DNA from 3 places in the Paenibacillus sp. J31R122 genome. Region 1 is predicted to be linked to each of the others. Evidence: a T-box and tRNA genes for the amino acid it is inferred to sense, from the RefSeq annotation. Region 1 holds a T-box; the other regions hold tRNA genes.
The links. A T-box is a leader RNA that pairs with one kind of tRNA and senses whether it is charged. The one in region 1 lies ahead of leuS (leucine--tRNA ligase), so its partner is inferred to be a tRNA-Leu.
Positions count from the first base shown of each region.

Region 2: it has a tRNA-Leu gene. The T-box ahead of leuS (leucine--tRNA ligase) is inferred to sense a tRNA for this amino acid. The anticodon was not compared.
Region 3: it has a tRNA-Leu gene. The T-box ahead of leuS (leucine--tRNA ligase) is inferred to sense a tRNA for this amino acid. The anticodon was not compared.

Region 1 covers NZ_JBWDNM010000007.1:753-10,931, reverse strand. Annotated here, with positions in the region: gene AC0YN7_RS12820 (homocysteine synthase) at 1-115, opposite strand, end outside; gene AC0YN7_RS12815 (ComEA family DNA-binding protein) at 205-795, opposite strand; gene comER (late competence protein ComER) at 987-1,826, shown strand; gene leuS (leucine--tRNA ligase) at 1,867-4,305, opposite strand; T-box leader at 4,371-4,617, opposite strand; gene AC0YN7_RS12800 (hypothetical protein) at 4,666-5,121, opposite strand; gene AC0YN7_RS12795 (CynX/NimT family MFS transporter) at 5,173-6,414, opposite strand; gene AC0YN7_RS12790 (GNAT family N-acetyltransferase) at 6,487-7,683, opposite strand; gene AC0YN7_RS12785 (hypothetical protein) at 7,792-8,094, opposite strand; gene AC0YN7_RS12780 (YwbE family protein) at 8,246-8,446, opposite strand; gene AC0YN7_RS12775 (DEAD/DEAH box helicase) at 8,575-10,179, shown strand, end outside.
Region 2 covers NZ_JBWDNM010000008.1:95,647-105,825, forward strand. Annotated here, with positions in the region: gene AC0YN7_RS14855 (Tex family protein) at 1-2,140, shown strand, start outside; gene AC0YN7_RS14860 (Rrf2 family transcriptional regulator) at 2,264-2,686, shown strand; gene AC0YN7_RS14865 (nitroreductase family protein) at 2,920-3,591, shown strand; gene cmpA (cortex morphogenetic protein CmpA) at 3,703-3,846, opposite strand; gene AC0YN7_RS14875 (hydrolase/acyltransferase) at 3,933-4,295, opposite strand; gene AC0YN7_RS14880 (SprT family protein) at 4,409-4,882, shown strand; tRNA gene AC0YN7_RS14885 (tRNA-Asn) at 4,923-4,998, shown strand; tRNA gene AC0YN7_RS14890 (tRNA-Ser) at 5,004-5,094, shown strand; tRNA gene AC0YN7_RS14895 (tRNA-Glu) at 5,186-5,260, shown strand; tRNA gene AC0YN7_RS14900 (tRNA-Lys) at 5,311-5,386, shown strand; tRNA gene AC0YN7_RS14905 (tRNA-Leu) at 5,442-5,526, shown strand; gene AC0YN7_RS14910 (hypothetical protein) at 5,761-6,075, shown strand; tRNA gene AC0YN7_RS14915 (tRNA-Glu) at 6,166-6,240, shown strand; tRNA gene AC0YN7_RS14920 (tRNA-Leu) at 6,291-6,375, shown strand; gene AC0YN7_RS14925 (phytanoyl-CoA dioxygenase family protein) at 6,587-7,483, opposite strand; gene AC0YN7_RS14930 (helix-turn-helix domain-containing protein) at 7,619-8,425, opposite strand; gene AC0YN7_RS14935 (MgtC/SapB family protein) at 8,692-9,420, shown strand; gene AC0YN7_RS14940 (glycerophosphodiester phosphodiesterase) at 9,465-10,179, shown strand, end outside.
Region 3 covers NZ_JBWDNM010000001.1:726,600-736,778, reverse strand. Annotated here, with positions in the region: gene AC0YN7_RS02895 (phytanoyl-CoA dioxygenase family protein) at 1-340, shown strand, start outside; gene AC0YN7_RS02890 (AraC family transcriptional regulator) at 395-1,240, opposite strand; gene AC0YN7_RS02885 (hypothetical protein) at 1,630-1,920, opposite strand; gene AC0YN7_RS02880 (phytanoyl-CoA dioxygenase family protein) at 2,503-3,489, opposite strand; gene AC0YN7_RS02875 (helix-turn-helix domain-containing protein) at 3,765-4,577, shown strand; tRNA gene AC0YN7_RS02870 (tRNA-Val) at 5,323-5,398, opposite strand; gene AC0YN7_RS02865 (S-layer homology domain-containing protein) at 5,533-6,489, shown strand; gene AC0YN7_RS02860 (uracil-DNA glycosylase) at 6,556-7,242, opposite strand; gene rnhA (ribonuclease H) at 7,255-7,908, opposite strand; gene AC0YN7_RS02850 (hypothetical protein) at 7,952-8,560, opposite strand; tRNA gene AC0YN7_RS02845 (tRNA-Leu) at 8,602-8,687, opposite strand; tRNA gene AC0YN7_RS02840 (tRNA-Ile) at 8,708-8,784, opposite strand; tRNA gene AC0YN7_RS02835 (tRNA-Met) at 8,822-8,898, opposite strand; gene AC0YN7_RS02830 (hypothetical protein) at 9,009-9,176, opposite strand; gene AC0YN7_RS02825 (ABC transporter substrate-binding protein) at 9,395-10,179, opposite strand, start outside.

The DNA.
Region 1 (10,179 bases):
ATCCGAATGAGCTCGTTTGGTAAATAGGTACCGCGCGCGACATCGTAGTCGGATCGATTTGTTGGCCTCCGTGGACGGATAGCGTTTCTAGAGAGAGCTTGCGTTGTTCTGACATGTTTTAACTCCTCCTATACATTTTGCCTATCAAAACTAGTAATATAAGCGGAATCTATCAAAAGTCCGCTTCCTTCCATTCTCTCACAATTATGGACGAACGACAATATTTTCTTCGATACCTGCCAGTAATTTATTACCAATCCCTTTTACCCGCAGCAACTCATCAATTGAGTTAAAATAACCATTTTCCTCTCGATCGGCAACAATAGCCTCCGCCTTTGCAGGTCCAATTCCTTTTAGCAGATCCAGCTCAGCAGCCGTAGCTCTATTGATGTCCAGCTTCCCGTTTACGGTGGTCGCTAATTCTTCTTTCGAGCTAGAATCTTCAATTAAATCTTTAGTCTTCTCGCTTGCTGGTTCAACAGATTCTTGATCTCCAGCCCCGCCACCGCTCTCTGCTTCTTTTGAATCTTTTACATTCCCTTCCTTTCCCGAATCGTTTGCATCATTTGCATCTTTGTCTTTGACAATCTTCAGCTCGCTCGAAACGCCACTATCGTCAACATTCTCCATTGCAACAAGGGCTCTTTCCACCTCATCGTTTAAAGGAACCCATCGTTCTCCTTGAAGTCGCTTTGGTTCCATCAACGCGAGAGACAATAAGCTGACAGCTGCTAAAATACAAACTGTCGCTAGCAGAATGCGTTTTGCTGATAATCCCCATGCCGGTTCCCTCATGAAAGAGCAGCTCCTTTCAAATCGAAATATTCATTAACAATTTATTGACATATGAAACAAGTCCTATTGAATAAGGTAAGAGAGCATACAAATCGCTTCCTAATTTAAGGGAATGACCATGCTTCACATATGCGTTTCTCTTTTAGGTGACACTGGTTTTGCATGTGCAAAACCATATAGGAGGGTTCAGCATGAATGTCGGGTTTATCGGGACGGGCACGATGGGAAGCCTGCTCATAGAAGCTTTAATCGCATCAGGCGCTCTTTCGCCTGCTCAAATTACTGTCAGCAACCGCACTTTTGCAAAAGCGCAAGCATTGGCCGACCGTTATTCCGGCATAAGAGCCGAATATACGAACGCCGGAGCTGCTTGCGGCAACGATATCATCTTTCTATGCGTCAAACCGCATGAATTCAAAAAAGTCGTTGACGATTTAAAGCCTGTTATTACCTCGGACCAAATTATCGTATCCATTACAAGTCCGGTTCTGATTGCCCACTTAGAAGGAGAATTAGACTGCAAAATAGCAAAGGTCATACCAAGCATTACAAATTATGTATGGAGCGGAGCTTCACTCTGTATTTATGGACAAAGAATGCAAGAAGAAGATATGACTACGCTGGAGTCATTGTTATCTTACATTAGCGAGCCGCTGCGAATTGATGAGAGCTATACTCGCATAGTGTCGGATTTATCAAGCTGTGGACCTGCTTTCATTTCGTTCTTTCTCGAACAATTTGTAGAGGCAGCAGTAGATGAAACAGGAATTGGTCGCGAAGAAGCTCTCCAGGTAGCAAGCGCCATGCTGCTTGGAACCGGTTTGCTGCTCACACAAGGAGGACTGACACCGGCACAAGTGCAAGAAAGAGTCGCTGTTCCAGGCGGTATTACAGCCCAAGCACTCGCCTTGTTGCAGCGTGAAACCAGCGGTGTATTCAACCAGCTTATTCGGACGACACATTCCAAATTTAATGAAGATTTAACGAAGGTTTCAACTGCCTTTATCGTCGAAGAGGTGAACGGACAATAGCTGTTCTTCAGCTAGAGCCCGCTCACCTCTTCGGTTTGCGTTAATTCGCTACTATATTGACAAGCTTGCCTTTTACCGCAACAACTTTACGAATCGTTTTGTCAGCAATGAGCTCTTGCACTTTCTCTAGCTCCTTCGCCATGCTTTCCATTTCCGCAACATCCATGTCAGCCGCAATCGAAACACGATCAACAATTTTTCCATTTACTTGCACGACGATCTCTACTTCCTGATCGATAGTCCAAGCTTCTTCATACGTTGGCCAAGCCGCATAGGAGATAGAATCTTTTCGTCCCAGCTTCTCCCAAAGCTCTTCCGCAATATGAGGAGCGATTGGCGAGATCATTTGAACAAAGTCTTCCATCGCGCGTTGTGGAAGCACATCCGTTTTGTAAGCTTCATTGACAAAAATCATCAGCTGGCTAATAACCGTATTAAAGCGCAGGTTATCATAATCCTCGGTAATTTTTTTGATCGAGCGATGCCATGTGCGCTTGAAAGCCTCGCTGGTTTCGCTATCGCCAATTTTGGCATTCAAGCTGCCGTCCTCATTAATAAACAAACGCCATACACGGCTTAGGAAACGGTATGTTCCTTCAACACCGTTCGTGTTCCACGGCTTAGTCGCCTCAAGGGGCCCCATAAACATTTCGTACATGCGAAGTGTATCCGCGCCGAACTCGTTTACGATATCATCTGGATTAATAACGTTGCCGCGTGACTTCGACATTTTCTCGTTATTGTTACCAAGAATCATCCCTTGGTTGACTAGCTTATGGAATGGCTCCTTCGTTTGAACAACACCGATATCATAAAGTACTTTATGCCAAAAACGAGCGTACAGCAAATGAAGTACAGCATGCTCCGCACCGCCAATGTACAAATCAACCGGCAACCATTCCTTTTGCTTTTCTGGGGAACAAATTTCTTTATCGTTTTTCGGATCAATAAACCGCAAGTAATACCAGCAGCTGCCCGCCCATTGCGGCATCGTGTTCGTTTCGCGACGCGCTTTCATTCCGGTCTCTGGATCAATCGTGTTTACCCATTCCGTTACGTTCGCAAGAGGTGACTCTCCCGTACCCGAAGGCTTGATCGCATCAACATCCGGAAGCAGCAATGGAAGCTGATCCTCTGGTACAGGCTTCATGGAGCCGTCTTCCAGGTGAAGAATTGGAATCGGCTCGCCCCAGTAGCGTTGACGGCTGAACAGCCAGTCGCGAAGTCTGTAGGTTATTTTGCCTTTACCTTTGCCGGAAGCATCCAAATGCTCGATCATAGCAGCAATTGCATCTACATTTGTTAGTCCATTCAAGAAATCGGAATTCACATGCGGTCCATCCCCAGCATACGCTTCTTTTGAAATGTCTCCGCCTTGAACTACCTCGACAATCGGAAGATCAAATTGCTTTGCGAATTCCCAGTCGCGAGCATCATGGCCCGGGACGGCCATAATGGCACCAGTTCCGTACCCCGCTAGTACGTAGTCCGCAATCCAAATCGGTGTTTTCACGCCGTTCACAGGATTAATGGCATACGCGCCTGTAAAGACGCCTGATTTATCTTTTGCTAGATCGGTACGCTCCAGGTCACTCTTACGTGCTGCTGCAACCTGATAGGCTTCTACTGCTGCTTTCTGATCATCTGTTACTATTTTGGCAACAAGCTCATGCTCAGGGGCCAATACGCAATATGTCGCTCCGAACAATGTATCCGGACGAGTTGTAAATACAACCAAAGAGGCTTCATGACCATCAATCTCGAAAGTTACTTCTGCGCCCTTTGATTTACCAATCCAGTTGCGCTGCATATCTTTTATGCTCTCTGACCAGTCCAGCTCTTCCAAATCGTCAAGCAAGCGATCCGCATATTCCGTAATTCTAAGAATCCACTGGCGCATCGGCTTACGAACTACCGGATGATTGCCACGCTCGCTTAAACCGTTTATGACCTCTTCATTCGCAAGCACTGTGCCAAGCGCCTCACACCAGTTCACTGACACTTCAGCTACGTATGCAAGTCCTCTATTGTACAATTGTATAAAAATCCATTGTGTCCATTTGTAGTACTCAGGGTCCGTTGTACTAATTTCGCGATCCCAGTCGTATGAGAAGCCGAGTGATTTAATTTGTCTGCGGAAGTTGTCAATATTTTTGAACGTAATATCACGCGGATGCTGACCTGTATCTAACGCGTGCTGCTCCGCAGGCAAGCCGAATGCATCCCAGCCCATCGGATGAAGAACGTTGTAGCCTTTCATTCTTTTGTAACGAGATACGATATCTGTTGCCGTGTAACCTTCTGGATGACCAACATGCAGTCCCGCTCCTGAAGGGTAAGGAAACATGTCCAGCGCGTAAAATTTCGGTTTGCTTGCATCCTCTGTTGTTTCAAATGTTTTGTTTTGATCCCAATATTGCTGCCACTTCGGCTCGATAGCAAGCGGGTTATAGCCTTGAATTTGCTGTTCCTGACTCATGTGAATCCTCCTCAAAATATTTCACGCATTTAAACAAATAAAGCCTCTCGTCCCTAGCGATTAACGCTAGGGACGAGAGGCTTTTCTCCCGTGGTACCACCCTAGTTAGCAATAGGCATGCTTTGCCCATCACTCACTTGTCGCCTTTAACGCAGGCCAAACGGTACGTTTCATTATCGATGATCAACATTCGACAGTATTATCGCACAGCTCCAAGGCGAGATTCATTCCGCAGCAGGTCCGGCTTGCACCAATATCACCGGCTCTCTAGGCCTTGCTCACGAAACTACTGTTCCTCTTCAACGCTTATTATACATTAAACATGGTTATTCACGATTATAAAGATCCAGCCGCGCCATGTCAAGAGATCGGGTTAGGACGTACTCCTTCAATTCCCGTGTCCTGCCGCTCACCTAACGTAACAATTCTAACGATAATTAGAAGCAGAACGCTATGCAGTATAAGTCCAACAATGCCGTCTGAATATCCAAGAATAACAACAAGCAGCCATAATGCGATAGGAGGCAGTTGAATGATAAATAAAAGGATCAATATTAAAATATGCAATCCAACATTAACTTGCTCTTTCATTCTAGCAGGGCTAAGGGTAGTAACAAGCAGTGTGAGCCCTAGTCCCATCGATATTTTTCCCCAAAATTGAACGACTTCTCGTTCAGATCCCGCTTCAGGTCCGAGAAATTGAAATCCCAACAGAGCTCCATTTCCATATAAATATAGCACACCCGCTAAAATAGACGATAAACAAGCAGCTAATATGAGCCACTTTTTACTTCTCATGAGGTAGTTATAAAGCATCGGACACCTCCAAAAAATAATAGCTGTATCCACTATTACGAATCATTCCCATTATTTGTTGCGATCTTGTATGCTTTTATTCGCACCTGCGTTCCAACCTACGACTGCAAATACTATCGTTAAGCCAACCAGCATGACTAGTGATAGAGTCCACTCCTTCGTAAGGTCATGGAATAGACCAAATAAAAACGGTCCGGCAGCCGCTAATAAATAACCCATCGATTGTGCCATCCCCGACAGCTCGGCAGATTGTGTTGTGCTGCTTGTCCGAAGAACAAAAAACATAACCGCCAAGCTAAATCCTGAACCTCCAGCAATACCAAGCAGTATCATCCATACCGGTATAAGAGCTGCACTTCCGCCACTCAGCAGACCCACGTACGCAATGACGAGCAGCAATGCGGTCATTAGCGCTAGCCCGCGCTGACTCGCTTTACGACCAGCCAGCACAGGAATAATAAACGTAGCCGGTAAACTTACGAATTGCAGCAAGGAAAGCATCCAGCCTGCATCGACAGGACTCATGCCGCGATCATGCAGTATTTCTGGCAGCCAAGAAATATTTACATAAAAGAAAAAGGACTGAATCCCCATAAATAACGACACATACCAGGCCAATCCTGAAGTCCACAGATTAGTTTTATTTTTATAATTCATAATATGGATTGACTGATTACGACCAAGCCTGCGCACTTGGGGAAGCCAAGCGACTGTGGCAATAAGGGCAAGTATCGACCAGCAAGCAAGCATCCCCTGCCAACCAAAGCCAAGCTGCTCAGTAATCGGAATGCTAAAGCCAGAAGCAATAGCTGCTCCTAAATTCATAACTACAGAATATAAACCTGTCACAAGACCCACTTTTATCGGAAAATCACGCTTAATCAAGCTCGGCAGCAGCACATTGCCTATCGCGATTGCCATGCCAAGCAAAACCGTGCCTACTAGCAAAGCCGCAATGGAAGGCAATGATCGCATTAAGATGGCTCCTGTAAGTACAATCATAGCGATAAACAACGTGTTCTCCGTACTAATACGTTGTGCTATCCGCGGTGCTAAAGGCGATATAAAAGCAAAAGCAAGAAGCGGCAGCGTTGTAAGTAAGCCCGTTGTTGTGCTTGAAATACCTAATGATTGCTGAATATCAGACACAATAGGTCCGACAGCTGTAATCGGTGCTCTAAGATTAGCCGCAATTAGCAAAATACCGAGCATTAACAGCCAAGAGCTTGTTAAGACTTGTGGTGATGAGGTTGATGATGAAGCCGAAGTCAAATCTGATCTGTACTTTTTCACAAAAAAATCCTTCTTTCTCATGCTGGTTAGAATTCTAAGATGTGTTTTATTGAAAATAATATGATTAATTTTTCAATCAGTTTTAACTCTGTACCAATAGTCGTATCGCTGCGTGTAGCCAATTTTATCGTACAATCGGTTCGCAGGAGCATTATCCTTCACTACTAGCAGGTAGCCTTCTGTTGCGCCTTGTTTCTTGCCCCAATCTAAAATATTCAATACAAGCTGCTCTCCATAGCCGCGGCCCCTACTGTCTGGATCAGTCACGATATCATATAAGCCGATCCAGCCCTGTTCAATTACGGCTAGCCCGCAAGCAACTGGCACTCCATTATCGTGCAGCACAGCAAAACATTTAAGGAGCGGAGAGAGCTCCATCATTTTGCGGGTAACTATTTTTTGCTGCTCGGTTAATTGGTTAAAAGCAGTGACCGCATCTATCCATGACTCGGTTAAATGCTCTTCGATCTGGATGTCCGAGTGAACAGGTTTGTTTACAACTTCTAGATGAATGGTCTTAACAAGTGTATGATCGATTTTTTCATAGGCAAGAGCATGCAGCTTTTCATCAAGATTCGATGGGTATACAAAGGGCGTTATTTTAAAAACAGTACGTAATTGCTGATTTGTATATAACTTTTCACATTCACTTATTTTCAAATCAAGCTCCAATTGATGGCCATAGATCGGATTGATTGAATTCGAGCGCTTCGTATAGCCTTCAGCAAATCGAAGCAGCCACCCGTCATAAGTAATAGTTTGCAAAGCTGGCCAACCATTGAGACTCATTTCTTCTATTCGAAAATGAAGCCGATTTTTGATTTGCCAGATATGATGCTGATCATGCCAAATAAAATCTTTGACGTATTGAGCAGCCTGAAAAGTGTGCCCGTCCGCATCTCTAAGAAGAGCTTCGAATTGCTCATCAGTCAGCTTCCATAGTTCATCTATGATTTGATTGCGAATCTGAACAGCTTGTTGAACGAGATCTGATACTGAAACGCTTTTACTGTATATTTTGGCAGCATCATTAAATTCATCATAATCCATATGCTTAAGCGTCAACGGCATATTTGATCCTAATTTAGAAACAGCGGTCTCATAGAAATAGCGATCCCACTGCAAAATATGTGCGGTTACCTCGCGAACAGACCACTTTCCCGGTGCAATACTTTGATTCCATACTTGTTCGTTGAACTTTCCTAGATCTGCTATAAAAGCTGTCCATTCACCAAACTCCCTCAGAAGCTCATCCCTGTTTATGACCATATGCCTATCCCCTTAATTATAAAATAGGATTATAATACAGACCTTTTAATAAGCCTTTTTAAGCAAAAAAACCGCTCATTGAGCGTTCAGCTCGAAGGCGGACAGTTTTCACTTGATGCCAAATCTCTCAAGTTGCTCCAGATGGTTCGCTCGAAGCAATACCTCACGCTGCTTAGGTCCGAATAAATCAAAGTGCGGATACTGTGATCTCTTATGAATATATCGAGGGTTTAAGTCGTTATCTAGACACCAACGGGACAGCTTATCCAAATCGGCACAGCCGACTTTCGTCACGGTTCTCATTCCAGGAAAGCGAGGATCAATCCAGAAATGTGTTAAAAAAGCAATTTCACGGCTTGCGACACTCGCCTTCCATTGCTCCATTTCCTTTCTTGTAATGCCAAATGCCATTGCGCCGCCACTCCTTAAAGTTTTGCATAGCAAAACTATCTTCGAAAGCATTAACTTTGGTTTTGCATAGCAAAACTATCTTCGAAAGCATTAACTTTGGTTTCGCTTAGCAAACTAACCTCGAAAGCACTATATTTGGTTTCTCGCTCCCCTATGGTTGTGCAACGATTTGTTTTACTCTGCCTACCTGACCATCTGTTAGACGAACCTTAATTCCATGGGGATGCTTTGGTGAGTTGGTCAAAATATCTTTTACGATGCCCTGTGTCAGCTTTCCCGTACGTTGATCTTGCTTTAACACGATATGCACTGCAAGACCTGCTTTGATCGCCGAACGTTCTGTTCCGTTCATATTTTATCATTCCTTTGCTGCTACTGATGTCGGTTTTAGCATATCATATATAAGGTTATGATGCACAATAAGGGGACAACTGTTATACTTAACGTCAAACGATGTAAACGAAATGAGGAAATGTACTAATGTCTACCGCATTCAGCGCTCTGGGTATATCGCCCAAGTTATGTGAATTGCTTCATCAGGATGGTATCACTGAACCTACTCCGGTTCAGAAGCAAGCCATTCCTCTGCTCATGAACGGGCAGGATGTCATTGCGCAAGCACAAACAGGAACAGGTAAAACCATTGCATTTGTGTTGCCAATATTGCAACGCATCAATGTAGAAAAAGAACAGGTTCAAGCTCTGATTTTAACACCGACAAGAGAGCTTGCCATTCAAATAACTAGCGAGCTAAAAAAACTGGCTCCGTCTGTTGGAGCAGATGTTCTAGCTGCATACGGCGGCCAAGATGTCGAAGCTCAAAATCGTAAGCTGAAGCGTTCGCCGCATATCGTAGTTGCTACACCTGGACGACTTCTGGATCATATGAGACGTGAGACAATCAGCCTCGGCAAGCTTCAAATGCTTGTTCTTGATGAAGCTGATCAAATGCTTCATATGGGCTTCTTGCCTGATGTCGAGAGCGTTATTACACAAACGCCAAAAGCGCGTCAAACGATGCTCTTCTCAGCGACGATGCCAGATGCCATTCGTAAATTAGCAGCTGACTATATGAAATCACCTGTTGATATTCGAGTTCGCAGCACGAACGTAACGCTTGATAGCATCAAGCAGGTTGTAATTGAAACAACAGATCGCGGCAAGCAGCAGGCGCTCGTACACTTGCTTGAGCGTCACCAGCCTTATTTGGCGGTTATTTTTTGCAGGACAAAGGTTCGCGCCAAAAAATTAAATGAAGCATTGCAAGATCTTGGCATTGAGTCTGACGAACTCCATGGCGATTTGACACAGGCTAAGCGTGAGCAAGTTATGAAACGGTTCAGAGACGCGCGTCTTCAAGTTCTTGTTGCAACGGATGTTGCTGCACGCGGCCTGGATGTCGAAGGTGTAACGCATGTTTATAACTATGATGTGCCACAAGATGGAGAGCTATATATTCACCGCATCGGCAGAACTGGCCGTGCTGGTCAAGAAGGTATGGCGGTTACACTTGCAACGCCTTACGATAAAAACACAATAATCCTTATTGAAGAAAGTATTAACGCTAGACTTCTTCGTCGCGCAATTGACAGTGAAGGTGTAGAGTCCGCAGGCAGCGTTCAACTGGGAACCTATAAAGCCAAAGCTCGCACTTCAGGCAATAATGATCGCCCTCGAAGCGGTAGTGGAGGACAGCGTTCCGACGCGCGACGCGGCGGTGGAGGCCGTTCTGGACAACAGGATCGCAATTCTAAGCCTGGCGGTCGCAGAGGCCAACGTGAAAACGTACGTCCTGCATCCGGCAGACGAAATGAACGAAATACCGATACTATCGGACAAGCAACCGACAGCTTAACCGAGAACACAGGTTGGGGTGCGAGTCGCGATGGCGCTGGTCGTCGCGGTGAAGGCTCTGAAAATCGCAACAGCACCGGTCGCGGTGGCGAACGCTCCGGTAATCGCGGCAGCGCTGGTCGCGGCGGAGAACGCTCTGAGAATCGCAGCAGCGCTGGTCGCGGTGGAGAACGCTCCGGTAATCGCAGCAGCGCTGGTCGCGGCGGAGAACGCTCTGAGAATCGTAGCAGC
Region 2 (10,179 bases), on a different contig from region 1:
ACAGCTAACCATTCCGATTACGAAAGTGAAGTCTGCGGTCGACTTGCTGGACGAAGGCAATACAATCCCTTTTATCGCTCGTTACCGTAAGGAAATGACCGGTGAGCTGGACGAGAATGACTTGAGATTTATTGAAGAGAAGCTGCAATATATGCGAAATCTAGAGGAACGCAAGCGCGAGGTCATCCGGCTTATTGACGAGCAGGGTAAGTTGACTGAGGAGCTGCGGGAAGCGATCAACAAGTCCATCAAGCTGCAAGAGGTTGAGGATCTTTATCGTCCTTACCGTCAAAAACGCAAAACACGCGCAAGTGTCGCTAAGGAACGAGGCCTGGAGCCGCTTGCTGAATGGCTTTGGTCCCAGCCTAGACAAGGCGATCCACTTATAGAGGCAGCTCGTTATATAAACGCAGACAAAGGCGTTGCAGCGGCTCAGGACGCCTTGCAAGGTGCGATGGACATTATAGCTGAAAATATTGCTGACGATGCTTCTATTCGCGCGTGGGTACGTAAATTCACTTTTGATCAGGCGCTGCTGCGTACAGAAGCGAAAAACCCGGCTGAAGAAACCGTATATGAGATGTACTACAGCTATCAAGAGCCGGTGAGGAAGTTGCCGCCGCACCGAGTGCTGGCCATCAACCGCGCGGAACGCGAGGATGTGCTTCGCGTTACGTTCGACGTGCCTTCAGACCGCATACATGAGCAGATTGGGCGTAAGCTTCTTCGAAACGGTACGGCTGCTTCCGTTCGCGATGTGTTGGTTGCTGTTATAGAGGATTCGTATAAAAGATTAATTTCGCCATCTATTGAACGCGAAGTACGAGGAGAAATGACGGAGAAAGCAGAAGAGCATGCGATTTCTATTTTCTCAGAGAATCTGCGTAATCTGCTGCTCCAGCCTCCCGTTCGGGGCAATGTTGTGCTCGGCGTAGACCCTGCTTTTCGTACCGGTTGTAAGCTGGCGGTCATAGATGATACCGGCAAGCTTCTAGAGGTAGCTGTATCTTACCCAACCCCGCCTAATAATAAGGTTGCTGAAGCAGAACGTCTTATTAACGGATTGATTGATAAGTATAAGGTCGAGCTTATTGTAATCGGCAACGGTACAGCATCACGCGAAACAGAGCAATTTATAGCGAGCCTTATAGGGAAGCGCAAGTCCGCTTCTGCAGGCGGAGAAGAGCTCAAGTATATTATCGTCAATGAAGCGGGCGCGAGCGTCTATTCAGCTTCTAAGCTGGCTCAAGAGGAGTTTCCTAGCCTCGATGTATCGGAACGCAGTGCGGTTTCAATCGCGCGCAGGCTGCAGGACCCGTTGGCTGAGTTGGTTAAAATTGAACCGAAGGCGATTGGTGTTGGACAATACCAGCATGATGTCAGTCAAAAGCGTTTGGATGAGACCTTAGGCGGCGTAGTCGAATCGGCCGTTAACCATGTCGGTGTCGACGTGAACACCGCTTCAGCATCGCTGCTCTCTTATGTGGCGGGCATCAACGCGACGATAGCTCGCAACATTGTGAAATATCGCGAGGAGAATGGACGCTTCATCAAACGAACGCAGCTGCAAAAGGTACCACGCCTAGGCGCTAAATCGTACGAGCAATGTATCGGTTTTCTTCGTATTCCGGAAGCGGGTAATCCGCTTGACCGTACTCCGATTCATCCGGAATCGTATGGCGTAGTAGACAAGCTGTTCAAGGAGCTTCAGCTAGAAGTTAAGCAGCTTGGTTCTGATGAACAGAAGCTAAAGCTGACACAGGTGAATGCTGAGCTCGTTGCGCCTACGCTTGGCGTTGGTGTGCCGACGCTGCGTGACATCGTAGAAAGCCTGCTTAAGCCAGGCAGAGATCCTCGTGAGGAGCTGCCTCCGCCTATTTTTCACACGGATGTGCTTAATATTGAAGATTTGACAACAGGAATGGAATTACATGGGACGGTACGTAATGTCATTGACTTCGGTGCCTTTATTGATATCGGCATTAAAAATGACGGTCTCGTTCATATCTCCCAAATGAGTGATAAATTCGTAAAACGCCCTATGGATGTTGTATCCGTGGGCGATACGGTAACCGTATGGGTTCTAAGTGTAGACTTGAAGAAAGGCCGCGTGGGACTAACTATGCGAAAGCCGGACTAGTAGGATATCGTGTAAAGGGCTTGCCAGTCACATGGCAAGCCTTTTATAATTAATTGGGCGGAGTTTGTGAAAAGGTTATAAGGGGCGATGATGATGGACGAGAATAAAGGGAGATGCAGCAGCTTGACCAGTCACAAATGGTTTGGATTGTCACTGCAGGCACTCGTTGTATTATCGGGTAAAACCGACATCTGTCCAAGCGCAAAAATCGCCGAATGCCTGAAATCGGAAGCAACCGTACTTAGAAGGGTTCTAGCCAAGCTTGCACAGGCGAACCTAATCGAGACGAGAGAAGGCCGTGATGGTGGATACAGGCTGAAGCAATCGGCTGAGACGATTACGCTTGCTGATGTTTATATAGCGATGAAGGTTGGCGAGCCGATGAGCAACGGGCTGCTCGACACAATTGGTATGGATCATTTCGGACAAGAAATGAAGTCGGCCTTTATTGTTATCACTAATGAGGTGGAACGAAAGACGATTGAGGCACTGCAACAATACACAATAGCACAGCTTGCGGAGAATAAGCTAATTGCATCAACATAAAAACACAACTGGTAATTAATGAAGCATATTAATTTAAGTAAGCTGATTGACAAAAGTAAATTGAGATCTTATACTGTGTATATTATTAATACAGTTACCGATTTATTAACTGTGAGAATTTTAACACAGTATTCGTTCGGATTTAACTGTGCTTACTAAAACACAGTATCCATCTGAATTTAACTGAGTTACTTTACGCACAGATAATTTTAATTCCGTAGGAGGAAAACAAAATGACAACCCAATTGGATACACAAGTTAATAACCAAACGAAAGAGCAGCTTGAGGCTTCATTTGACAATGTAGTAACTAGCCGTCGCTCCGTACGCGTATTTGATAGCAGCTTTGATATTTCACAGGATGAAATAAAGGAAATTATTGCAACTGCAACGAAAGCGCCGTCCTCGTCTAATATGCAGCCGTGGCGTTTTCTTGTAGTGACGGATCCAGAGTTGAAGCAAAAGATACTTCCAATCGCATTTAATCAGAAGCAGGTAGGCGAGGCTTCAGCAATTATTATCGTGCTTGGTGACTTGGAAATGTACACCCTGTCGGATAAAATTTATGGAGCTGCTGCTGCAGCTGGGTTTATGACAGAAGAAGTGAAAGACAGCATGATTGCTAATTCAACGAAGATGTATAGTTCGCTTCCGGCTGAAAGACTGAAGGAAGTCGTTGTATTTGATACGGGGCTTGTAGCGATGCAGCTAATGCTGGCTGCTCGTGCGAAAGGCTACGATACCGTGCCTATGGGCGGATATAATCGAGATCAATTAAAAGAGCTGTTTAACATCTCGGATCGTTATGTGCCGACGTTGATGCTGCCAATCGGCAAAGCCGCTGCAGCTGGACATCCGACTACTCGTATGCCTCTTGACGATGTATTATTTTTTAATGGTATGTAATCAATAGTTAGCAGCAATTCATTTAGATAAAAATATCCACTTATAAATAAAAACCGGCCCTATCCGCATGCGGTGGCCGGTTTTGTTGTATTGAATTGCTGTGCTGTATAATCATTGAATCTCGATGCCGTCACTTTGCTCCTTCGAGCCTTGTTTATTACGGTAGAAATACCAGCAATCATTCAATAATTTTATTTGTCGTCGATCTTTCTTCTGAAACGCGTGGATCAGTTGGTTGCACAGCCACTGTGGCATACGCTTCGTCCTCCTCCTGGGCCTAACTTGTTGTAATACTACAATATGGAGGAGGGCGAATGTCCGTGCAGGTCCACTCTAATTCATTAATTCATTTGTTCTTCTTCATACTCCTCATACCACTGCTCAAGCTGCGCTTGCAACGCTCGGATTTCGGTTAGCAGCGAGATGAGGGGGTAGGATTTTTCTTGAACAGCGGCGAAATCCTGTTCCAAATTATTGATGTAATCAAGTCCTGTAATAATGTTAATGGACGTGTCATGCAGTTCGACATCATTACATTCCGCTACCGCGTAAGGTAGGCTTGGGACATGCTCAGCCGTTAATTTATCGATCTCTTTATGGAGACGCAGATTGAGCGCGCTCAACTGGTAAGCATGTGAAGCGGGCATTTCAACGAAATAAATGCTGTCCTGCTGTTTTAATAAGACGTAACGCATAGTTGCCATAATAATTTATACTCTCCCCCCGGTATGTTACCGTCCATCATATTTAATAATTCCTACTTGACAGTGTAGCGTATGGAGGCTTTAAAATTCAAGTAGTTGGGGGAGAATAAACAATGACAAACGAAGCGCTGCAGCAATGGGTTGAACAAATATCGATAACCTTCTTTAATCGTCCGTTTCTGCATCAGGCGACATTCAACAGCCGCCTGAAAGCAACGGGTGGGCGTTATTTTACACGTTCGCACAATATAGAGATAAGTCCGCATCAGCTCGAAACCTTTGGACATGAAGAAACGGAAAAGATAATTAAGCATGAGTTATGCCATTATCATTTGCATATTTTGAAGCGGGGCTATCAGCATCGCGATGCTGATTTCAAGGGGCTGCTTGCGCATGTAGGCGGTGCGAGGTATTGCCAATCACTGCCTGATCGTGCACAACGCAAGGTGCAGCCGTATCGTTATAAGCTTATTTGCAAGAAATGTGGGATGGAGTATTTGCGTAAGCGGAAGATCGACCCAGCAAAATATGCCTGCGGAAAATGCCGAGGAAAATTAATTGTTATTTTTATTGACAATAAAGATTAACAGTGATATATTATTACTTGTCACTTTTACTTTTTAATTTTCCCTGATAGCTCAGTTGGTAGAGCACTCGACTGTTAATCGAGTTGTCACAGGTTCGAGTCCTGTTCGGGGAGCCAAGTTTGGAGAGATACCCAAGTGGCTCAAGGGGACCCTCTGCTAAGGGGTTAGACTGCGTAAGTGGTGCGAGGGTTCGAATCCCTCTCTCTCCGCCAGATTTTTCACAAGTGTTTGCAACGGTGAGACCGTTCATCCGGTCTTTTTTATTTGCCTGATGAGCTTTAAAGCAAACATGAGTAATCGTACGGCCCGTTGGTCAAGTGGTTAAGACACCTCCCTTTCACGGAGGTAACAGGGGTTCGAGTCCCCTACGGGTCACCATTAATCCTCAAAGTGAACAGCTCTCAAGAGTTGCTTTACAGTCACAATGAGAGCCATTAGCTCAGCTGGTAGAGCACCTGACTTTTAATCAGGGTGTCGAAGGTTCGAATCCTTCATGGCTCACCATTTACTTCATCCTCGAAGTGAATGTGAGTGAAGGATTTTAAATAACCCTAAATGTGCGGTAGTGGTGGAACGGCAGACACGCTATCTTGAGGGGGTAGTGTCCAATGGACGTGCAGGTTCAAATCCTGTCTACCGCACCATAACATACTTTTTGCCGATGTATTAAGGTGAACTTAGGAAGTGTGCGTCTAGTCACACGATTCTGATATACGATGCCACTTTATATTCAGACCATAAATCTGATTAGAGAGTGGCTTTTTCTTTTATTAATCACCGCAGGCATTGAGAGCCTTTTCTCTGTAAGGAACCATACGAGCAATGAAGTTACTGATTACAACATAAAAATGGTTAATTAGAAAAGGGGTAATGTTAAAGTGAAAATGAATTTGAACTTTACGAATAAGGGACAAGCAGCAATTCAAAATTTTAATAATGAGGAATTGCTTGAGATTTTTGCGAGATACAGCAACACATTGACCAAAAAGTACTCCATTGACGTGAATGTTCCGGCTGATATTAATCCAGACATAATCGGTAAAGGTGAATTAGTTGTAATTTTGGATAATGTGCAATGTGATGTAGAAACATTCTTCAAAGAATTGGGAAGAGATGTTAAAGTTCCTTTGAAGAAAAGACTTACACCGACTGATAAATTGGATAATGTATTTAAAGCGGAACTTATTAAATAAAGTTTGAAAATAATGCTTGTATTCTGAGCGAAAATTTGATATTATAATTTTTGTTGTTTGACGGAATGCATATTTCCAAACGACATTAATGGCCCGTTGGTCAAGTGGTTAAGACACCTCCCTTTCACGGAGGTAACAGGGGTTCGAGTCCCCTACGGGTCACCATCTACTTCATCCCTCGAAGTGAATGCGATTGAATGCCTATTACGACATGTGCGGTAGTGGTGGAACGGCAGACACGCTATCTTGAGGGGGTAGTGTCCAATGGACGTGCAGGTTCAAATCCTGTCTACCGCACCATAACTTAAATTAAACTTCGGAACTCTTACTTTGTAGGGGTTCTTTTTTGTTATTGGTTTTGTTATGGAGAATAAGACCTATTCCTATCGTTATCGAGTTATTGCTGAATACACATAGTGAATATGAAACGATAATATATATACTTAGAAGCACGATGTATATAAAGCAGCCTACTATGACGTAGGCTGCTTCTTCAAATTCTACTGGTTCTTTATACTCCCCATTCCTTACGAGCTTCTGAAACAGGCTTCTCCGGTGTTTTGCCCCAGGCATAATGTCCTTTAGGCTTAGCTCCTACCCATCTATCATCTACAGGCTCTGAGGCGAGCTGGTAGCGTGTGTCGGAGCTGATTCTGTAGTGATTGGTCGTATTATTTAAGGAAGCGTGCATCATGTACATACCGAAGATGATAGCATCACCAGCGTGAAATTCTGTCGTTGCCCACTGGCCGCCAAATTTATCTACAATTTCTATCGGATCCTCTGAGAACCAACCCGTTGCCACGTTATCGCGATCTACGTCCATCTCACCGTAAGTTCTTTTTACTTTATCATAATTCTGTGAGCCCAGACACATAGTGAGTGTACCTAATTCAAGTGGTATGTCGCCGAAGGGTGTCCACATTGTGTATACATCCTTAGTGCCTCTGCCCATGTATACAATATCGTAATGCGCCCCAGTATTTCCACCTTGCGCGATTGCGCGAGGCCATTTGTAATCATAGGTCATCGTTGGGCCACCCAACAAACGATCAAAAAAACTCATGACAGCGGGGCTATTGACGACTTCAAGGAAGTTGGGGAAGTCATCTTTCAGATCCTCTGCGCTTTTACCCCACATCGCACTCTTATTTTCTGAGTGTATTACACCTTCTTCAAGTGAAGAATTAGGATCCAATCTCCCCATAACTGCAAGCTTATTTAGAAAATCATTTCTTGCAGAGAGCACCTTGTCTCGGTTATGAAAACCCCGAATGAGTAAATAACCGTCTTCACGAAGTCTCTCTCTGAGCAGCTCAGTATCATCAAAAATATCATTAGAGTTCCTTAATTCTGTTAGATACTTGCTGCCGAGCTGAAGTGTTCGGTTTCCTATTTGTACATTCATGCGATTATTACCTCCAAGAGTTATGATCTTGTTCCTAACTTAATGGTACCTAAAAGGGATAGAGGAAGTAGTTAGTCAAAAACATACACAATTTACGTAAAACCGACGAGGAGTCCGCAGATGAAGATGAGACGATTAACTATGATACAATCTTTGGGTTTTCCGCCATTCGGAAGGTGGAGTACCTTCCAGCTTTTTAAACCAGGTTGAGAAAGAATGCAGTAAAGAAAAACCAACAAGCTCTGCTATAGCTTGCATATCTTTATCCGATGAGCTTAACAGCCATTTAGCTTCGGATAATCTGCACATTTGGTGATATTGCTTAGGTGTCATTTGATATACATAATAAAAGTGCTTGCGAAAGCCGTCCTCAGTGAACCCGGCTAACTTGGCTAGCTCACCGATGTGGATGCCACTTTGTAAATTATCTCGTATATAGTCGGCAGCCCGCGTCATAGAGAGAGCTTGTTGATCAGACTGGGCATGTTCATTGATAAATAGCAATAATACTTGAATCCACGCAGCGTAATGCAATTGTGGCTCCTTTAATTTCGAAGAGACTATACGTAACCATTGACGAAACAACAACTCATATTGCTCTTTATCTAACTTAGATAAAGAAATGATACGCGGAAGAGTAATAGATTCATCAGGTTCAGTTGAAAGTAATTGATTGAATAGCAGCTGTGCTTCCGATGATAGTCCTTCAATAAGCAGTACGCCGAATCGAATCGGTGATAACGCGTGAAAAGAGTGAGGGATATTTGGCGGAATGAGAACGATGTGGCCAGGCTCTAGGGTATGCTGAGCAGCTTTATAGCGAAACAGACCATGGCCTTCGAGTATTATCGTAATTTCTACACTATCATGCTCATAATATTCAGCGTCTTCCCAGTATTTATGATGTGTTCCAATAAAGCTCTTGATCATCAGTTGACTCAATTGAGGCTCCTCCGCGTTAATAAATTTAGATGAACCAAAGACATGAAGTATTAGAAATCATATTATCATATTTCTGCTCAATGGATGTTAGCGTATCTATTTAAAAATGTAGCATATCATGTAAAAGAGACTGACGGTAATCGTTTACAAATTTGAGAAAAAGCAGTTGTGAAATAGAAAGAAGTCTAGTAAAGTAAGAAATACGTTTCCATTAAAAAGCCAGATAGATATCGATACGAAGGTGAAAGGAGGCGAAAAGTAACAAAATGGCCCTCGAATTTGATCCGACTGTATGGCAAATTAGCTTATCTGAGATGACTCTTAGACTATTATTGGCTTTGGCGCTTGGTGGTTTAATCGGTCTAGAACGAGAGCTTGGCGGGCATTCCGCTGGTTTCCGGACTCACATTCTTGTTTGCCTTGGTTCTGCTGTTATTGTCCTGTTATCCATGTATGGATTTGCTGATTTTGCCGCAGAACCAAATGTTCGACTAGATCCGGCACGGTTGGCAGCGCAAGTGATCAGCGGAGTAGGTTTTCTCGGTGCAGGTACCATCATGAGAAATGGATTTGGGGTATCTGGATTGACAACGGCAGCCTCATTGTGGGTATCGGCGGCAATCGGGCTTTCTGCCGGGGCGGGATTTTACTATGGCGCTGTCATAGCGACCTTCTTGGTGGTGGTAAGTTTGTTTCTACTGAACAAAGTCGAGAAGCTATTCTCTCGAACGAAAAAGGTGCGTGAGCTATTAATTAAGATCGAAAAAACATCGTCGGGTCTGAATTTGGTTTTAATGCACTTGAATCAAAACGGATTGCAAATCAGTAAGCTTACGATTGACAACGATGAAGTGGGTGATCAACAAAACAATCGTCATTTAATTATTCGACTTCAGTTGAAGTTAAAGAAAACAAAAAATTACGAGGTATCAATCGCTGCATTAGCTAGTATGGATGGTGTAGTAAGCTTGGAAACAGAAGGCGTCTCAGCGTAATATGAAAGCGAAATCATTTTATTATTGGAAAGAGGAGACATCGCATGCTTAACACGATGATAGCGGCCCATACGGGCTGTGGTATTCATCCTGATAACACAATGGCTTCATTTGATGAAGGCATTCAATTAGGCGCAGATATCGTTGAAGTCGATGTGCGTGTATCCCAAGATGGCATAGCCATCCTAATGCATGACGACTCGCCTTATCTTCATACGCACACGTTCGAACAGCTGAATAATCCAGCCGTCCGGCCGCTGCTCGATCCGATGTATAGAGATCATGAAATCTCGACTGTTGAACAAGTGCTGCGAGTGTCGGATTCACTTGGAATGAAATTGAATTTAGATATAAAAACGGCGGATGCTATTGATCCTACAGTTAGACTTATTCGCCAATTTGGAGCGCAAAAACGGGTTTTCATTACAGGATGTTCTGATAACATTACATTGCGCTATCCTGATATTCAAGTAATGCTGAATACGCCGGATGAATTATCCATCAAACAAATGGAGCGATACGGCGATTTCGCGGAGGCTATATGCAGTGAAGCTCTGCAAGCTGGATACGTAGGGCTTAACATGAATGGCTTTACTTGCCTTCCCCCTGTAGTAATTAGAGCTCATGCCATAGGCTTGATGGTATGGGTTTATACCGTTAACTTTCGGTCAGAGATGGAATGGTTTCTTAGGATGCAAGTAGACGCCATTACTACAAGAGAACCAAAGGATCTTATTGAACTGAAAAATGAATTAAATA
Region 3 (10,179 bases), on a different contig from region 1:
CACGCCGCACGGCTCCGCCTTTAACCATTCTGATAAACAGAGACGTATTTTCTACATTCACTATATCAATGAAGAGGTCTACCAGGATGGCTACGCTCCTGAAGCATGGGGGAAGGAGGGCTGGGACGAAGACCGCAGGAATCTGATTCAGAGCATGCTGCAGAAGAGAGCGGCAATGGGTTTTGACACTCCGGACCTGAACGGCAGCATACAGCTCGGTGAGCAGGGGTTCAAATTTGTTGGCGCGCCAACAACGCCGCCAAGATATTGGGATACTCTGCAAGCGGAAATGTCCGCTCAACAACGAGAGAACCTTAAGGTCGTCCGTACGAACAGGTAGCTGCCGAAAAAGCGCTTCATCCCGAAAAAGGAATGAGGCGCTTTCTTATTTGGGCTACATCGCTCGCTTCGTCCGGTTGCGGTAGTCCCGTGGAGAAATGCCCTGGAATTGCTTGAAATGCTTGTTGAAGTAATGAATCGAATGATAACCACAGTCGAAGGTGATATCCGTAATCGACCGATCCGTCGTCTTAAGCAAGTACATCGCGATCTGCATCCTCATCCGATGAATGAACTGATTTGGCGTTACTCCGACCGTCTGTTTGAACTTGGTATATAAATACGTCTTCCCCTTGCCGCACATCTCGATTAAATCATGTACGTCGATGTCCTCCGTGATATGCTTCAATATATGCTCCACGACAGATATTACTCCCATATCAACGTCAACATCCGGGTTTTCCGGGTTTGAAGACATCTCCAACGTATAGCGGTAAATTTGAAGTAAAATATCAATGAAATGCATGAACTGTTTCGATTCCCAGCCCGGCAACCGTCGTTCTTGCTCTTCGTACGCCGCCAAAGCGGCGACATGGATATTGCGCGCATACGCAGTCGAAGCGAGAATATACGGAGAAACGGCTTGGGTGTAGAACGGATACAGCAGCTTATACCCGTACGGAATCATTCTCACGATCGAAGGAGAGAATAACACCATAATCCAATTGATCGGCTCATCGGATTTCTTAGCCAAATTATAATGAGGCTCGTAAGGACGGAAGATGAAGACGTCCCCGGATTCGCCGGAGTACGACCGGTTCAGCAATCTGAACTCGGCGTTATTTTCCAATAGAACATTGATTTCCAACAGATCGTGCATGTGCAACTCATGCTCGGTCTCCTCATCGATTCGCCATTCGACAATTAATTCCTCTTCCAGCTTTAAATCTTGATAGAACATATCGATTCTCCTCTTCCTTGCAGTAGAGATTATCCTAGCCTATTATAAACTTAAGTTGGCGTCATAATGCTGATAATAGGTTTAGACTTCATCAATTAGTCCTTTGAACCGTCCTTTCAATAATCTACCACATATTGTGTTAGCTAAGCCATGAATAACCTTGATCGTATTATTATTCTAAACTGCAGATATTTGAAAAAAAGGCAACCGATCACCCGGCTGCCTTTCCAAAAGAAAGAGCTCCGTCTATCCATACTACTGACTTTTTCTGCAACTACGAGATTTAATTTTCATGGGAGTTGAACATAACCAAGTTTACTACCGCCTTTGTAACTTATCTTTTACTGTTAAAAACCTTCCGAAAAATAACCACATCTACTCATTAATCGTTAACTGAGCTTGTGCTCATAGATAAACTTGCCAGCCTTGATGAAGCCGCGAACAACTTGCCACTCGATACTTCCATTTTTTTCTTCCCATATGAATAGGAACATGTGATCATTCGTTATCTCTTCGCGCATCGGCGTCAGATTGCCTGTTTCCTTGTCCGTCAAAAGCAATTCGATTGTAGTAATTCTGTCATCGGTTACATTGCCATAAAATTTATTCATCACGAGGGAATCGTGAGTGGAATTTCCTGACCAGCTATAGGAGACGGTTCTGTTTCTATCAATTTTCACGCCTCCAACACCATCGTCTGGAACCTATCCTCCCCATTGATCCTTATCGAAAGTTCAATCAACATCGCAATATCAGCGACTAGACTGGAACATATTATATTCAATAAAACGGCAATCGGATCAATTCCTTGATATAGAGAAATGACAAGAAAATGTTCCGATAAAACTAAGCATCCGTCTATAGATGGCAATTTAATGGACTATTTTCTTGTTACACAAACAATTGCAGCTTTTTTCGCGAGAATGTAGGCACTATTGTGTCTTTTGACGACAATGTAGGCACATTTGTGCATTTTCTTAAGACGCAAATGTCCCTACATTAAAAATAAAAAGTCTGTTATATCAAGATTTTTTAATCATTTTTATGGTGGTACTTGTGTGTCCTTAGACAACTTTGACGGATGACAAGAATGTGTACCAATTACCATTAAGAACTTACGTTCCTCTTCTCTTATTTAATATAATAAATAAATCATATTACAAAACAAAAGGTTGATATTCAACGAAGAAGATCAACCTTTTGTTTACGATATCTAGCAACTTTCTCCGAAAATCTTGCTATTTCATGCACACGAACCTGAATTAGTCCTCGTGATCAGAATTTATAGTCATCACTGGCATCAATTTGTCCCCCATGCCCATCATTCGTCGTGATTGTCCATCATCACTATGATCGCTAAGCTCAACTTCTGTACCAAACTTCGGTGAAGCAAAAGGCATATGAGAACTTCCCCGCCCTAAGATATGGAGATAGTTTGCAGAATCCCCTTCAAATGGTTCCCCATGATTCCAGGGTATCCACGAACGTGCATTACAATAATGTCCGACAAAAGACTTGCGGAACCTATCTGTTGTCTTGTTCGGATGTGACCGATGAAGCAAGTGTGAATCGAAGAAAAGGACATCCCCTGGCTGCATTCTTATCGGAATCGGAGGATCATATTTCCCAGCGATTTTTGATAAGGTGTTTACTTCATCATCGAGGTGGCTCGCATTTTGAATAGGATTAAGATCCGCAAAAGCATCTCTCGAGTGAAGGGATACAGATGTTAAATCAGGAGGATAAATTGGCTCATTGTTTGAACCTGGAACGACCCACAAACAGCCATTCTCTTCATCTACAACGTCAAGCGCTACCCATGCACCAACCAAAGTATCTGGGTTTGTTGGAATATAGAAGGAATCCTGGTGCCAGCCTTGACCTCCACGACCTGGTGGGTTGAAGAATAGCATACTCTGTAACGCAACAACATCCGGGCCAATCAATGCCTCTATAACATCAAGCAATTGCGTATGGAGAAGTGCCCATTCAATAGTTGGATCAATACGATGAAGCATATGCTCCCGGGTCAAATCTTGAATCTGTTGATCGATCGCCACACTGCTTTCAGAACCTGGAGCTTTTTTTTCAAAGCCTTCAATTGTATGTTTGCCCTCATACATATCTATCATGAGCTTGGCGATTCTCTGCCAATCATCACTGGCCAATAAACCTGGAATTAAAATATACCCGTTCTTTTGGTAATGTACATACTGTTCAACACTGACTAGATAGCGATCTCTACTCATAGAAATTCCTCCCTAAATGCATGTCCTTCAAATGGATGTTGCAATCGATTTTAGTGAATTTTCTCGCTTCCAGAGGCTTTCTTTATTGATTAACCAACCTCCATTTCTATGTAATCTATTTTATACCAGTGAGAGGTGAACCAGGAATGCACAAATCCTTTAATATGTATCTGAATTTGACATCTTCATTCACATTCTTCTTGTTTCATGGTAAATTTAGAGTTCAGTTATTATCTGTGAATGAAATAAAGAAATCAAACGAAAAGAGGTAGGGTATGGTAATTAATGATGAGTCGCTGTCACACTTGAATGTTACGAATACAGAGATCGGTACGATCATTTATCCTCCTGGAGGCACTTGCGGACCTCGTATCAAAAAGCATTACCAGCTAGTATTCCTACATTCGGGAGAGATACAAGTATTTATTGACCAAGTATCATTTAAAATAAAAGAAGGTCATGTCTTTCTTCTAGAACCAAATCACCATGAATATTTTGAATTCTCTAAGAACCAAGAAACTTGGCATCAATGGATCGAAATTCATGTAGATCAATTGCATTTGGATACCCGATTGAGGACTCTTCCATTACAGATTCCAATATCCGATGAAATGAATCAACTTATGAATTTATTATTAAATCTCCATCTGAAGGAACTCCACTCTGAAAATTCTTTGATCTGTAGGCTTAGCCTGTCAGCATTTGAGTTATTCATGATAGAATCTAGCATTCAGCTTCCCGCTTTTCAGCGGAACCCAATTGTAAGCGCAGCCAAGATTCTTATCCAATTACATTATACAGAGGATCTGACCGTAGCCTTACTAGCAAAAAAAGCCTTCGTTTCACCTGAATATTTAAATCGCTTATTCCAAAAAGAAACAGGTATGCCAGTATCAACCTTCATATGGAATTTCCGGGTTAAGAAAGGCATCTCATTACTGCAAAATACAGGCCTTCCTATTAGAGAAATAGCAGACCGATGCGGCTTTAAAACGGCAAATCATTTTGCACGCCAAGTAAAGGAAATGTCAAACTCCACACCATCAGAAGTGCGCAAAAGGTCCTGGACGGCTGGACGCGACATATAGGAGTATGATAAGTCATCACTTATTCTAGTTCAAATAATACCTACAACATGTATTTTCAATTTTTTTCAGCATTTCAACTCTCATACTTGTCCCATTCCTCAGTAATCGATGACAGCCAACTGATGACCTTCCAGCATGGCTACCGTACAGTAGAATAGATTGTCAGTAATCCGGCTTCACCATGGACATAGTAGGCCTGCTGCTGACGCGCCAGACTCTTATTGAGCTTCACGTTTCCAATGACGTCCCAATTTAAACCCTCTGTAAAGAAGATTTTCGCTGATGTTAGGCCCTTCATATAGTTCTGTACAGCAGCGACTATAAACGATAGAAAATACCGCACTCTATTTTTAGAGTTCTATTAATACACAGCGGCAAGTCAATGTGCTCTTCCAATCATGTACCGTCCCATAAGCCTGGGCCGAAATACGGAACTAAATACTAAAACAACACCAATGACTATTGTTTTATCAAGTAGTTGCTTGCTTGCAATCCAAAGCCTTTACTTGGCTAATAAGCGATTATAATGGAATGTGCTGGACATTAGCGGCAATAGTATAGATGTTAGAATAAAAAGCCGACCTATGTGCATTTGTTTATCCATTGAAGCAGAGCTTTGCATTCAAATTCATTAAAATAAACATTTTTACATCATATTTACATCAACGCTCTTTCATCCAATATTGCTTATAAAAATAAAAACAAAAAAAGCCTTGCTGGACAAGGCTTTACGAGTTATAAGTTATGGTGATCTGAACAGGGTTCGAACCTGTGACCTCCACCCTGTCAAGATGGCGCTCTCCCAGCTGAGCTATCAGATCATATTAGCGACAAGTAATAATATATCAGGATTCAAAACTTAAGTCAATAGTAATTTTTTCAAAATGTTAAGCAACAATATGACAGTGAGTTGCGTCAAATAAGTGCTGCAGCAAATTAAAGAAGAGGTGATCGTATGAAGAAGCGACCGTTATTAATTATGACTTTAGTAGCCATGATGCTTTTGACGCTTGGACAAACCGTGTGGGCATTTAAAGACGTAAACAACGATCCAAATGCACAAAAAATTGCTGAACTAAAAAAGCTAGGTATAATTAACGGCAATACAAAGAATGATACATTTGATCCACAAGGAAAACTAACCTACGCGGCTGGCATTTCCATGATCGTACGCGGATTGGACATCAACATTGACCATATTCGCTTCGTTAAAGCACCAAAAGCAAGCGACTCTTTCCCTAACATTAAGGATGATGCTTGGTATTCCGATGCCTTCATTATTGCTAGCTTAAACGGACTTGAAATTCCTAAAACAGTAAAAGCTAGCGACAAAATGACGCGCGAGCAGTTTGCTCACCACTTATTTAAAGCCATGATGAAGAAAGGCGACTATGCCTTTACTGAAATCTTCATGCTGATAGAAGACGAGGGTGAAATCAATAAAGAGTATATGGACAGTATTCAAAAACTGCTCATCAGCAAAATTGTCACGTTAGATAGCTCGAACAAGTTTTATCCGAAGCAAGCCATTACACGCAGCGAAGCAGCTGGATGGCTTTATGACGGCATCAAATTTGTAAAGGAGACCACTCCTATTCCTGAATTACCTGAGCAACCAGCCCTTGATTTAAAACTATCTGTTACCTCTGTAAACGCTGATGTGAACAAAGTAACCATCAGCACGCAAGTTGCACATCCTGGTTATGGTATTCGTATCGCCTCTATAGGTTTCGAAGGTGATAAAGCCATTATCTATGTAGAAACGACACTGCCTGATCCAGATAAAATGTACCCTCAAGTCATTACAGACGTTCAAGTATCTACTTATGTAGATGCTAAATTAAAACCAGTGCTTCCAGAATCAATGGAACCAAGTAATTCAGGATCCAGCACAGGCATCATTGCGGAATAGAGAACTAAGGCTTCTCCACTTATCTGATTATTTAATCAGATAGAGGAGAAGCCTTTTTTCTTCCTGTCAGTGCACCTCTAGCTCTGAAATCGTCCAGTCTACAGCAGCTCTACCAACACTCTCAAGATAGGTATTCGCTCGAGAGAATGGTTTGCTGCCAAAGAAGCCCTTTCTAGCCGCAAACGGGCTCGGATGCGGCGAAGCGATAATATGATGCTTATCCACATCAATGTTCGCCGCCTTCGCTTGAGCATGCTTACCCCACAGTATAAACACGACAGGCTCGTTACGCTCGTTTAATGAGGATATAATCCGATCCGTAAATTGCTCCCAACCAATCCCTTGATGTGAGTTAGGAGCCCCCTCCTCAACCGTCAGCACCGTATTAAGCAATAGCACCCCTTGCTTTGCCCATGAATGTAACGATCCATGCTCTGGAATTGAACAGCCTATGTCATCATGCAGTTCTTTATAAATATTTTTTAGTGATGGAGGAATTCGAACTCCGGGCTGCACAGAGAAACTTAATCCATGTGCTTGTCCAGAACCGTGATACGGGTCTTGACCTAAAATAACAACGCGCGTTTCTTCATAGGGCGTGTAATTTAGAGCGCTAAATATGTCCGAAATTTCGGGATAAATGACAGCTTCCTTCGATCGCTCTACTAGAAAAGCCTCTATCTTCTTGAAATATGGTAGGTTGAGCTCATCTTGTAAAATGCGTGACCAATCGTTATCGAAATGAATAGACAAAAAAATCCCCTCCTATTTCCTGCCGAAATCCGCTCTAATTTCCCCCCACTCTTCTGTATTCCACTTCAATATTTTATTATCATACTTATTATTGTGAAGCCAATCCGTTGCCCAGTCCGTCAAAGCCCAAATCTTCGCGGTCGACGCGTCGCGCGGCAATGTCGAGGCCGTCTTCTTATTGCGAATCCAACTGAGCGCAGTTCTAGAGTCACTATATATCGTTTGAGTGGAGCCCTTTTTCTTCAAATAATCGAGTGCATGCACAACTGCAATAAACTCGCCTAAATTATTCGTTCCATTTGGAATCGGTCCCACGTAGAACAAAAGGTCACCCGTCTGCGTATCAACCCCTTTGAACTCCACAGGCCCAGGATTACCTCTCGTCCCTACATCGACTGAGATGCTATTATAATCGATTGTTTGTTCGCTTACTATAGATTTCTGCTTCTTTCCTTCAGTGTATGGCTTAGCCTTACCAGAGGCCTTCTCTTGTCCCCAGTAGCCCTTCCAGCCTTCCTTAAAAGCAACAGCCGCTTGCTGAGCTGATTCAAATGATTTGAATTTTGCTCCGGTAAATCCGTTCACCTGCTCCTGGCACTCTTTCCACGTTGTATAAATACCAGGTCTGTTGCCGACCCATACGACATAATGCTTACTTGCTGCCATTTACACGACTCACTCCTTCGTAACTGTATATTTTGATATCTATTTATTTTAACGCTACATTTTTATCAAACCAATTATAAAAATAATCATGAATAAACTGACCAACTATACTGTATGGAGCTAATTCTTCCTCAACAAACTGATCCTTACCCCTAATACTAAAATATAACCAAAGAGCCACAGCCTCTGAAAATTGCTCTGAGCTGTATTCTACACCATTCCGCAGGTCAGCGATATATTGCATGCAATCGTCCATCGCTACTTCACCCTCACTATTAAATTCTTTTAGTTTTATTTTAAAATAAGTATAGAGCAATAGGAAATTTTTATTTCCTGATAGAACAGTACTAAAGAGTGCAGTTGAAACAGACGCAGACATAATTAGCAACTTCCATCGCTCACCATTCTCAACAATTGTAGGATCGTTCTTAAATCTCTCCAGCAATTCGTTATGTAAAGAGTCCTTTAATGCAAAAACTTGCGCATAAAGCTTGCGTGAGCTGTCCTTTAACTGGGCATCAAACTTATCGTCTCTTATCAAATAATCCGTCCCCTTCCGTTCTTTATTATAACGCATATGTCTTGAAAGAAAAAAAACCCTATTTCTTAACTTGTAATTAGCAAGTCGAGAAAAGGGATTCTTTTCTTTCATATGTACTTCTTAAAACTTGGTACTGCTAGATTGTTCAGGTATGCCGAGGACGGGAATCGAACCCGTACGGTGGTCACCCACCGCAGGATTTTAAGTCCTGTGCGTCTGCCAGTTCCGCCACCCCGGCATGGAGATAAGCTTTACAAATGGTGGGCCCTGAGGGACTCGAACCCCCGACCAATCGGTTATGAGCCGACCGCTCTAACCAACTGAGCTAAGGGCCCTCGAAAACGTATATTTCAACGTAGTCATCGAAAGGGTTGGTTGCGGGGGCAGGATTTGAACCTGCGGCCTTCGGGTTATGAGCCCGACGAGCTACCGGGCTGCTCCACCCCGCGACGTGTTTCCATTTGATTTGAAGCTTATTGAATTGGCGACAAGAATTACTATACTATATTCGACCGTTTTAAGTCAAGCATTTTTATAAATTAATTTAAAAACAATTTTTTCATGGAATAAATCGTACACCGTATCGTCCTTTTCTCGATCGAAATACCTCAACTTCATTTGGACATTCGTACCCGTATATCCAATAATCATTTTCCATACGTTTGACAAGGCACCCGGCTTGAAACTTCGTTTCATATAGTCGGACCCAATACACCCATCTTAACATCGAACCCCTCCTGATGCATATGCACTCCAGTATTTTTCGCCGATTGATCTTAACTTATTGTCATTAGAATGCCCAAATTCGGATAAATCAAGCAAAAGAATTCGAACATAATCTGCCTTTACTTCGTTACTCCTAAGTGATTGAAAAGATCAATAAACAAACAGAAGAGCGACCCAACGACATTTAAGTCATTGGGTCGCTCTTTGACATTTAAAAGTTTATCTCATCATTGGACTAATGACGCCGCCTCCGCCACCTGTCGGATTATTCTTTATCTCTTCAAGGATAGCATTTCCTTTAGTCTCCCATTCAGCAAGTGCCTCTTTTGCAGTCTTTGTTCCCTTCAGCACTTCAGCGAATAACTCATAGGCAGGCTGCTGAGCATTCCAAATTCCTGGTTTTTCATTGAAAATTCTATCCGCGTTCGAATTAGTTGGTGGCAGTGGCTTTAGAGTAGTGAAAGCGTCCATATTGTATTGCAGTCCGCCAATTGGCTTCAGAAACTCTTTGCGAGCAACCATCTCATACAAACTTCTTGATTTCAGCTTAGCCCACTCTTTACTGTTCGAGTATTTAATAAATTCCCAGGCATCCTTCGAGTTCTGTGCATTAGCATTAATTCCCATTAGTTGATTTAGGCCAATACTTCCTCCCGTGGTAGGATCACTTGGGTTTGTAGGCACCGTAACGACATCCCAATCAACTGGTACAAAATCTTTTATTTTCGAAGCGTTGTCCGAAGCTTTCTTAAGCTCATTAATATAGTAATATTCACCTATTGTCATGGCAACTTTACCTCTAATGAACAAATCACCGTAGAATGGATCGTTGCCATCCGTTTCGCTTCTCTTCTCGTTTATTAAATTAAAGTATTCTTGATTTGGTACAATATTATCTTTATGAAGCGAGGAAACACTGTTCCATACTGATTCCCACTGATCGCTGTTCACAAGCATTTTCTCGCCTTTGTCATCCCATGTCTTCAACTGCAGAGCTTGGCCGT